2 regions of the Arthrobacter sp. zg-Y1110 genome follow, and region 1 is predicted to be linked to the other one. Evidence: riboswitches for the same ligand, from Rfam matches in the RefSeq annotation. Region 1 holds a riboswitch; the other holds the start of a gene.
What was found. A riboswitch is a leader RNA that binds a small molecule or an ion and turns the genes downstream of it on or off. The one in region 1 is predicted to bind cyclic di-AMP.
Positions count from the first base shown of each region.

Region 2: linked by a shared signal. The riboswitch ahead of N2K99_RS02795 (NlpC/P60 family protein) and the one ahead of N2K99_RS08020 (LysM peptidoglycan-binding domain-containing protein) in region 1 are both predicted to bind cyclic di-AMP.

Region 1 is NZ_CP104272.1:1,717,613-1,721,817, reverse strand. It holds gene ligD (non-homologous end-joining DNA ligase) at 1-272, opposite strand, end outside; gene N2K99_RS08025 (MFS transporter) at 319-1,500, opposite strand; cyclic di-AMP (ydaO/yuaA leader) riboswitch at 2,054-2,198, shown strand; gene N2K99_RS08020 (LysM peptidoglycan-binding domain-containing protein) at 2,202-3,071, shown strand; gene N2K99_RS08015 (response regulator) at 3,164-3,838, opposite strand; gene N2K99_RS08010 (ATP-binding protein) at 3,835-4,205, opposite strand, start outside.
Region 2 is NZ_CP104272.1:574,991-579,195, forward strand. It holds gene serC (phosphoserine transaminase) at 1-128, opposite strand, end outside; gene N2K99_RS02785 (metal-dependent transcriptional regulator) at 346-1,044, shown strand; cyclic di-AMP (ydaO/yuaA leader) riboswitch at 1,135-1,331, shown strand; gene N2K99_RS02790 (M23 family metallopeptidase) at 1,335-2,099, shown strand; cyclic di-AMP (ydaO/yuaA leader) riboswitch at 2,248-2,406, shown strand; gene N2K99_RS02795 (NlpC/P60 family protein) at 2,410-3,210, shown strand; gene N2K99_RS02800 (NlpC/P60 family protein) at 3,237-4,037, shown strand.

The DNA of each region.
Region 1 (4,205 bases):
ACGGTGACGGCACGCATCCAGTCCGGCATTCCGCGCGGCGGATTCTTGGAGAAGAACACCTCTCCGCCGATGCCCTCCGGGAAGCGCTCCAGCGAGACGGGCCGGCCGCCGTTGGCCCGGATGAACGCCTCACCCACCTCCGCGAAATAGCGGGCCAGATCCAGTTTCGTGATTCCGGGATCCGGCCAGATGACCCGCCCGGGACTGGAGATGCGGACCTGCCGCTCCCCCTCCGGACCGGGAACGGCCAAGGTGGTTTCCTCGCGTGCCATCGTTCTGCTTTCCCTCATTGGACAGTGTGGGAAAGAGGTTACCGTGTCAGGCGGCAGGCTTCCCCCGCACCGGTTCCACCGGTGCGCCGGGCCGGTAATTCTTTCGTCCATGGACAAAGCGGTAGAGCACCGTGGAGGCCAGCAGGACGGCGGCCAGCACCCAGTACATGCCGTGGAATCCCATCAGTGGCAGGAGCATGCCCAGAAGCAGCGGGCCAAGGCCCACACCGGCGTCCATCAGGATGAAGAACGTGGACGTCGCCAGGCCGATCCGGGCCGCCGGTGCCGTTGTCACGGCAATCGCCTGGGCACACGGCATCAGTGCACCGAAGCCGAAGCCCACAAACACGCCGGCCAGGGCCATCACCGTGTCATTTGGGGCGTAGGCCAGCAGCGCCAGGCCGACGGCGAAGGACACCAGGGTGGGGTACACCACGGCATTGTCACCGTGCCGGTCCTGGATGCGCCCCACAAACAACCGCGAAACCAGCACCACGCACGCATAGACCACAAAGAAGAGGCTGGCGCCGAGCACCAGGCCTTCCGTCTGGGCATAGGAGTTAAGGAAGGAGAGGATGCCGGCATATGCCGCGCCGGCAATGAACATCACCGATGCAATGGCCAGTGCCGACGGATCAATGATGTCCGTGAGGTGCATCCGCCACTTGTTCTCCTGTTCTTCGGCGGTCGGTGTGCGTTCCGGCAGGGACAGCACCAGGGACAACGCGAGTGCGACGGCGGCGCAGCCGGCAGCAAACAGGAACAGGGCGCGGTAACTGACGGACTCCGCCAGGAACACGGCCAGGAACGGGCCTACTGCCGTAGCCATCGTGGTGGAGATACCGAAGTAGCCGGTACCCTCGCCGCGCCGGTGGACCGGAATCAGTCCCATGACCGAGGCGGAAATACTCGTGCTGGCCGCTCCGAATGCCATGCCGTGCAGGATCCGGACGGTCAGGAGCAGTGCCAGGTTGGACGCGGGGATGTACAGCAGCGATGCGACCACGAACACCGCGAGGCTGGTCACCAGCAGCCGGCGCCGCCCCACGAAGTCCAGGAACTTCCCGGCGAAAACCCGTGCCGCCAACGCACCGAGGACGAAGGATCCGGAAGCAAATCCGGCGGTGCTGTCGGATGCGGAGAACTCCTGAACCGTGTAGAGCGCCATGGTGGTCATCAACAGATAAAACACCAGTGAGATAAAGAGATTCGTGATGATCGCCAGCACAAATCCCCTGGTCCATAATTTCGAACCGCTGCCAGCCACTGCATACTCCTGTTTGCTCGGAACAAGCGACCGATATTGGAAGGTCGCCTAACAACCTTACCCGCCGCCGTCGTCGGTCGGGAAGCAAATTTCAGTGATCCCGGCCACTTTTACCCCACACGGTGGTGCAGTCGTGACCGATGGGAAAACTTCAGCCACTCCCGTATCGGAGGGTGGAATTCTTCGAGCGCGGATCGGGTGGCCGGGACGCCGATTCCGAGGCAGTGGTACGGCTGTTACTGAAGGGATCACACCCGTAACACCTACCTCGACGCCTGGGGTTACCCCGCCACTCGGACGCGAGAAAAGCCCTGTTAAGATTGAGACTGAAGCTAGCCGGTGTGGCCGCAGAGGCAGATTTCGGGTAGCATATCGCGCCCCCGATCACACGCCTGAGAGAAGCAGATCACACAATGGTTATCCAACCGTAACTATCTTGTACGGTTATTCCCATGCCGCTTTCTGATGCGGCTCCCCCGGGCTTGTTACCTAGCTCTGCCGCTGGTCCCGGGGTCCACAGAACGCACAACCACGGCAGAGGCGGGGGAACCATTTATGGGTTCCTTGAATCCTTGGGGTTAAGTCTCCGGTTTCACCGGCGGCCGGGTGTCTCCCATCCGAATCCGACAGCTCACCTCGCAGGTATCGGGAGAGGTTATTACATGACTTTCAACAAGACTCGTGGACGCCACCGCGCCGAGACCATCGTCGTTGCCGGCCGTGGACGGACCATCGGCAGCGCCGCTGCCGTAGTCGTCGCAGGTTCCGGCCTGATGCTCAGCATGGCCGCACCGGCCTCCGCCGGAGTTGTCGCCAATGACAACTACACCCCGTCGCAGGCCGTTGCACCGGCCGCCCCGGTAGCAGCCGCCCCCGTTGCAGCCGCACCGGTAGCTGCCCCCGCAGCTGCTGCCACCACCCACACCGTTGTTTCCGGTGACACCCTGGGCCAGATCTCCGCCGCTTACGGCGTTGGCCTGGACTCCGTCCTGGCGCTGAACGGCCTGTCCCTGGCATCGATCATCTACCCCGGCGATGTCATCACCGTTGCCGGCGAAGCCGCTCCGGCCATTGCTGCCGAACCCGTTGCGTCCTACGCCGCTCCGGCTGCAGCACCGGCAGCAGCAGCACCGGTTGAGCCCGCCAATACCGGCGTGGTCACCACCCAGTCCACCAACATCACGCCGGCTGCAGCAACCCCCGCAGCCAGCGGCACCAACGCCATCATGCTGGCTTCGGCACAGTCGCAGCTGGGCGCAGCCCAGGACTGCACCGTCCTGGTTGAGGTTGCCCTGCGCGCCGCAGGCCACAGCGTGGGGGACCTTGCTCCCGCACAGCTGGCCGCCTACGGCACCCAGGTCTCCACCCCGGAGCCCGGTGACATGGTCTACTACGCCGACGGCGGCATGGGCCTGGCCCACATTGCCATCTACATCGGCAACGGCGAAGCCATCCACAGCGGCTGGAACGGCAACCAGACCGTAGTCCAGTCCGTCAACGTCGGCTCCGGCCCCGTGTTCTACCGCGCATAAGGCTTCCCAGCCACACCGCGCAAGATGAGCGTCCGTCCCGCAAGGGCCGGGCGCTCATTGCGTTAAGCGGTCAGGACCTGCCACCGGTTGCATCAGGGCACAAACCGGTAGCCCATGCCGTGTTCAGTGAGCAGGTGCTCCGGAGCCGCAGGGTCACGCTCCAGTTTCCGCCGCAGCTGTCCGATGTACAGCCGCAGGTAGCCCGAGTCCGTGGTGCCCGGGCCCCAGACGTTCGTGAGCAGGGCCTGTTGGGTGACCAGCATGCCCGGATGGGCAAGCAGTTCGGACAGGAACCGCCACTCGGTAGGCGTCAGGCGGATGTCCGAGCCGTCGTCGACCCGCGCGATGCGCCGCGCGGCCAGGTCCACCCGCACGGTCCCGAACGTGATCTCGCTGGGGCCCGCAGCCGCGGGCGACCGGCGGGAAAGCGCCCGGATCCGGGCCAGCAGTTCCTCGGTGGAAAAGGGCTTGGTGACGTAGTCATCCGCCCCCAGGTCCAGCGCCCGCACCTTGTCCGCCGGATCGATCCGGCCCGAGACCACCAGGATGGGCACGGCACTCCAGCCGCGGACGGCTTCAATGACTTCCATGCCGCTCACCCCCGGCATGCCCAGATCCAGCACCAGCAGGTCCGGATGGGTGTCCACCGCCTTCCGGATGGCGGCACTGCCGCTTTCCGCTGTCACTACCTCATATCCGTACGCGCTCAGCGTGATGCGCAGCGCGCGGAGGATCTGCACGTCGTCGTCGGCGACCAGGATCTTCATCCGGCCACCGCCGGAGTGGAGATCCCTGCCGCATGGGTACCGCGTTCAGCGGCAGGCAGCGAGAGGACCATGGTCAGACCGCCGCCGGGGGTGTCTTCGGTTTCCAGCGTTCCGCCCATTCCTTCAGTGAATCCCTTGGCCAAGGCCAGTCCCAGGCCCAGGCCGGTTGAGTTATCCGTGTCCCCCAGCCGCTGGAAGGGGACGAAGATTTCTCCCCGCCGCTGCTCCGGGACACCGGGTCCCGAGTCTATGACGCGGATTTCCACCCGGCCGGCAAACTCGCTGACGGACAGGACACATTTCGTTTCCGCCGGGCTGAAGCGCACCGCATTGGCCAGCAGGTTGACCAGCACACGCTGCAGGAGCA
Region 2 (4,205 bases), 1.1 Mb from region 1:
AGCAGGTTGGCTCCCGCTGCTGCGAGTGCGGACATCTGTTCCGGGCGTACCTTGGAAGGACCGGCACCAAATCGGCCGTCCTTCGGGAGGAGCCCAGCGGGAATTTTCAGTGCGGCGGTATCGCCCATGGTGTGACGCTCCAAGCGGGTTTCGACAGTGGCGGATATGCACTTCCATTCTGCCGTACAGGCTCGGGAGCCCGCGATGTATGACGCCCGCCACCAGAGACTGTGCCCGGTGCCGCGCAATTATCGGGCGGTCCGGCGGATAGGCTAACGTGTTGGCGTACACCCCCGGGGCAGCGGTGCGCTGCCTCTCTTCCTCCCTTGCTAGGAGCGGCCCGTCATGACGGATCTCATTGACACCACTGAGATGTATCTCAGGACCATCCTGGAACTGGAAGAAGAGAACATCGTTGCCCTCCGTGCACGCATTGCCGAACGGCTGCGCCACTCCGGGCCCACGGTTTCCCAGACCATCGGGCGAATGGAACGTGACGGGCTCGTGGTGGTTGCCGGGACGCGTCGGCTGGAACTGACGGAACTGGGCCGGCGCCGGGCCACCGAGGTCATGCGCAAGCACCGCCTGGCCGAACGGCTCCTTGCGGACGTCATCGGACTTGACTGGGCCTACGTCCATGACGAAGCCTGCCGCTGGGAACACGTGATGAGCGAGCGTGTGGAACGGCGCCTGTATGAGCTGCTGGGCCGCCCCACGGAATCGCCCTACGGCAATCCCATTCCCGGCCTCGAGGGGATCGGCGGGGTGGCAGCGGAAGTGTTCATCGCCGGCGTCGTCGATCTGGTGTCCACTGTCGCGTCGGCCGAGCCGGGGACCAAGCTTCGGCTGGTCCGGCTGGCGGAACCCATCCAGGTGGAACCCGAACTGCTTACCCAGCTGGACGAAGCGGGGCTGCGGCCCGGAGCGCAGATCACTGCAGAAGTTGTAGGCGGTTATATTTCCGTGCGTGTTCCGGGCATCGAGGGTGCCTTGGAACTGCCTACGGAAGTGGCATCCCACGTCTTTGTTTCCCCAGTTGGGTAACGGAATGGTCACTTTTGTGACATTTACCCTATAGTGAGTTCCGACGCTGAAACACCATCGTTATCCGGTCCGTCCGCCGAGCCCTGCCAGCGGACCGGAGCACTAAACTCGTCCAGGCAGGGGCGGAGGACCCACTTTCCGGCAGCATTGCTGCCTTGGGGTGAAGCCTTTCGGGAGCCGGCTGCATTTCCTGCATAGTTGCAGGTGATGCCCGCCTTTTCCGGAAAGGCCGAGTTTCTCTACTCGAATCCGACAGCTAACTTCGCAGGCGATCCATGAGAGGGAAAAACTTGTCGAAGCATGCTGCTTCGGGCCGGCGCCGCGCGTCAGCTCCTATTGCACCTGCGCGCCCGCGCAACGCCTCACCGTCAGGCCGCCGGCGCGCCGAAACAAAGTCCGTGTCCGTGGGCGGTGCCGCCCAGAAGGTGGCTATTACCGCTGCCACGTCGGGCCTGATCCTTACGGCCGCCATGCCCACGCATGCGGCAGCCGACGATCCGGTCCAGCACGAGCCGGTGGCGGTCGACGCGCCTGTCTCGGCCGACCCGAACGCTGATATCGGATTCGCCCGGGCCGGGCTGAGCAGCAAATACGACCCGGACGCCAAGCTGGCCGCCATCACGGTTGCCGCCGGCTCGCATGCGGTCCCTGCTGCAGCCAAGGGCACGCTGTCCACGCCCCTGGACTCATCTTTGGTGCAGACCTCCGGGTTCGGCCACCGGGTCAGCCCCATCACCGGGCAGCACGGCGAGATGCATAACGGACAGGACTTCGCCGCTGCCTGCGGTACGGCGGTCAATGCTGCGGCATCCGGCACCGTGGTCTTCGCCGGCTGGCATCCCTACGGCGGCGGCAACCGCGTTGTGGTTGATCACGGCAACGGAGTCCAGACCACGTACAACCACCTTTCCAATATTGCCGTCACCGTGGGCGCTGAAGTCGAGCGCGGATTCCTGGTCGGCGCGAGCGGTACAACCGGTTCCTCAACCGGCTGCCACCTGCATTTCGAGGTCATGGTTAACGGCGAAGTAGTGGACCCGCTGAATTGGTTGTAAGCGCTTAAATCAATTGGTTGTAACCAGTTGAATATCGTTTCGTGATCGGAACGTGACATACCTCAAATGTTGCTGTACGCTCATCCTCGTGCCCGATTCGCCAAAGGTGGGGCACCTTCGAACAGATCGCCTAGCTCTGCCACTGTTTGAAGTCCGTTCGCAGAATCGCATGGCAGAGGCGGGGGAACCAATTTCGGGTTTCGAAAGAAACCCTTGGGGTTAAGTTGCAAAAGGCCATTGGCCGGGCAACCGGGTGACTCCCATCCGAATCCGACAGCTCACCTCGTAGGCAATTGGGAGAGGCAAACTTGTGTCATCAAACGCTCATGGCCGCCGTCGCGCTGCCACCGTACAGACCAACCCGATCACTGCACTTTCCAAGGCAGTCAGCAGCAACGCCGGAACCGTAGGCCGCCAGGCCGCCGTCGTAGTTGCAGCATCCGGCCTCGTGCTGGCTGCCGGACTTCCTGCACAGGCTTCCGTAAGCACGGACCGCCAGGCACTCGCAGCAACCCCCCTGAACATCGTGGCCGGCAGCGTTACCGCCCCCGCCAACGCACCGTTCGAGCTTCCCCTGGTTGCCCCCAGCTCCACTTCCGGCGCCGAATACCGCGCACAGGTTGCAGCCGAAGAGGCCGCAGCCCAGGCAGCAGAAGAGCTCGCAGCCTCGCAGGCCGCAGCAGCAACCCAGGCAGCAGCCACCAAGAATGCCGCAGCTGCCCGCACCGCCGCCCCGGCAGCCTCCGGTGCCGCCGTAAAGCCAGCCTCCTCCATGTCGGCTCCGGTCGAAGCACCGGCTTCCGGCAACATCGCAGCTGGCCTGGTTGCTTCCGCCTACGGCCAGATCGGTGTGGCACAGGATTGCACCGCCATGGTCGAGAACGCCCTGCGCTCCGTCGGCAAGGCCGTCGGCGACCTTGGCCCGATGCAGTTCCTGCAGTTCGGTCCCCAGGTTTCCACTCCGGCTCCCGGTGACCTTGTGGTCAACGGCGGCCACGTTGCGATCTACGTCGGCAACGGCCAGGTCATCAGCGGCGGCCTGAACGGCCTGAACACCGGCCTGCATGCCCTCTCGGACCTGGGCGGCGTCAGCTTCGTCCGCGTCAGCTAACCGGAATACGAGACGCGGAGAAAATCATGACCTCGACAATTGAGCGCGCCCGCCACCGGGCGCCGGTGGAACGCACCACTACGCTGAACGCCCTTGCCGGCGCCGTCAGTGCCAACGCCGGAACGGTGGGCCGCCAGGCCGCCGTGATCGCGGCAGCCTCCGGGCTGGTACTGACCACCGGTGTCGCGGCCAATGCCTCCGGGGCGGACGCCATGCGCGACGTCCAGACGAGCACCCTGGATCTTTCCTCGGTCAAGATCCTCCAGGTCTCCGAAAACGCGACGGTTTCGTTCGAACGCGACAGCATCGCCGGCACCACCCCGGCACCCGTGGCGGAACCTGTAGCCCCGGTTGCCGAAGCACCTGCTGCCGCTGCGGCTCCGAAACCGGCTGCCGTCGCTGCCGGCACGCGTGCTGCTGCCAACACGGTTCCTGCTGCTCAGGCCACCACCCTTAGCACGCCGGCACCTGCGCAGCCCGCGCAGAGCGCCCCTTCCGGCGTAGCATCCACCATTGCAGCCGCTGCCTACGCGCAGCTGGGCATCGGCCAGGACTGCACCCGGTTGGTCACCAACGCGCTGGCCGCGGCCGGAATCAACCACCACGGCTGGCCTGCAAGCTACCTCACCCTTGGACGGACGGTGAGCGCAGCTGAGGCCATCCCCGGTGACCTTATCTACTACGCAGACGGCGGGATGGGCATGGCCCACATCGCCGTGTACGTGGGCGGCGGACAGGCAGTGCACGGCGGTTTCAACGGTGGATCCACCGTTGTGGCTCCGGCCGAGCTCGGCTCCGGCGGCGTCTACATCCGCGTAGGCGGCTAGGCAGCTCCCGGTACAGCATCCATGGCAAGGCCCCTCCTTCGGGAGGGGCCTTGCCTGGTTAAGCCGCAGCCCGGGCACGGAGCCAGGCGGGGTGCTGCGGGCCGGGGCCGAGCCCCTGCACCACCGGCATAAATGGCCAAGAACGCGATCGCGTTCTACTCTTGCATA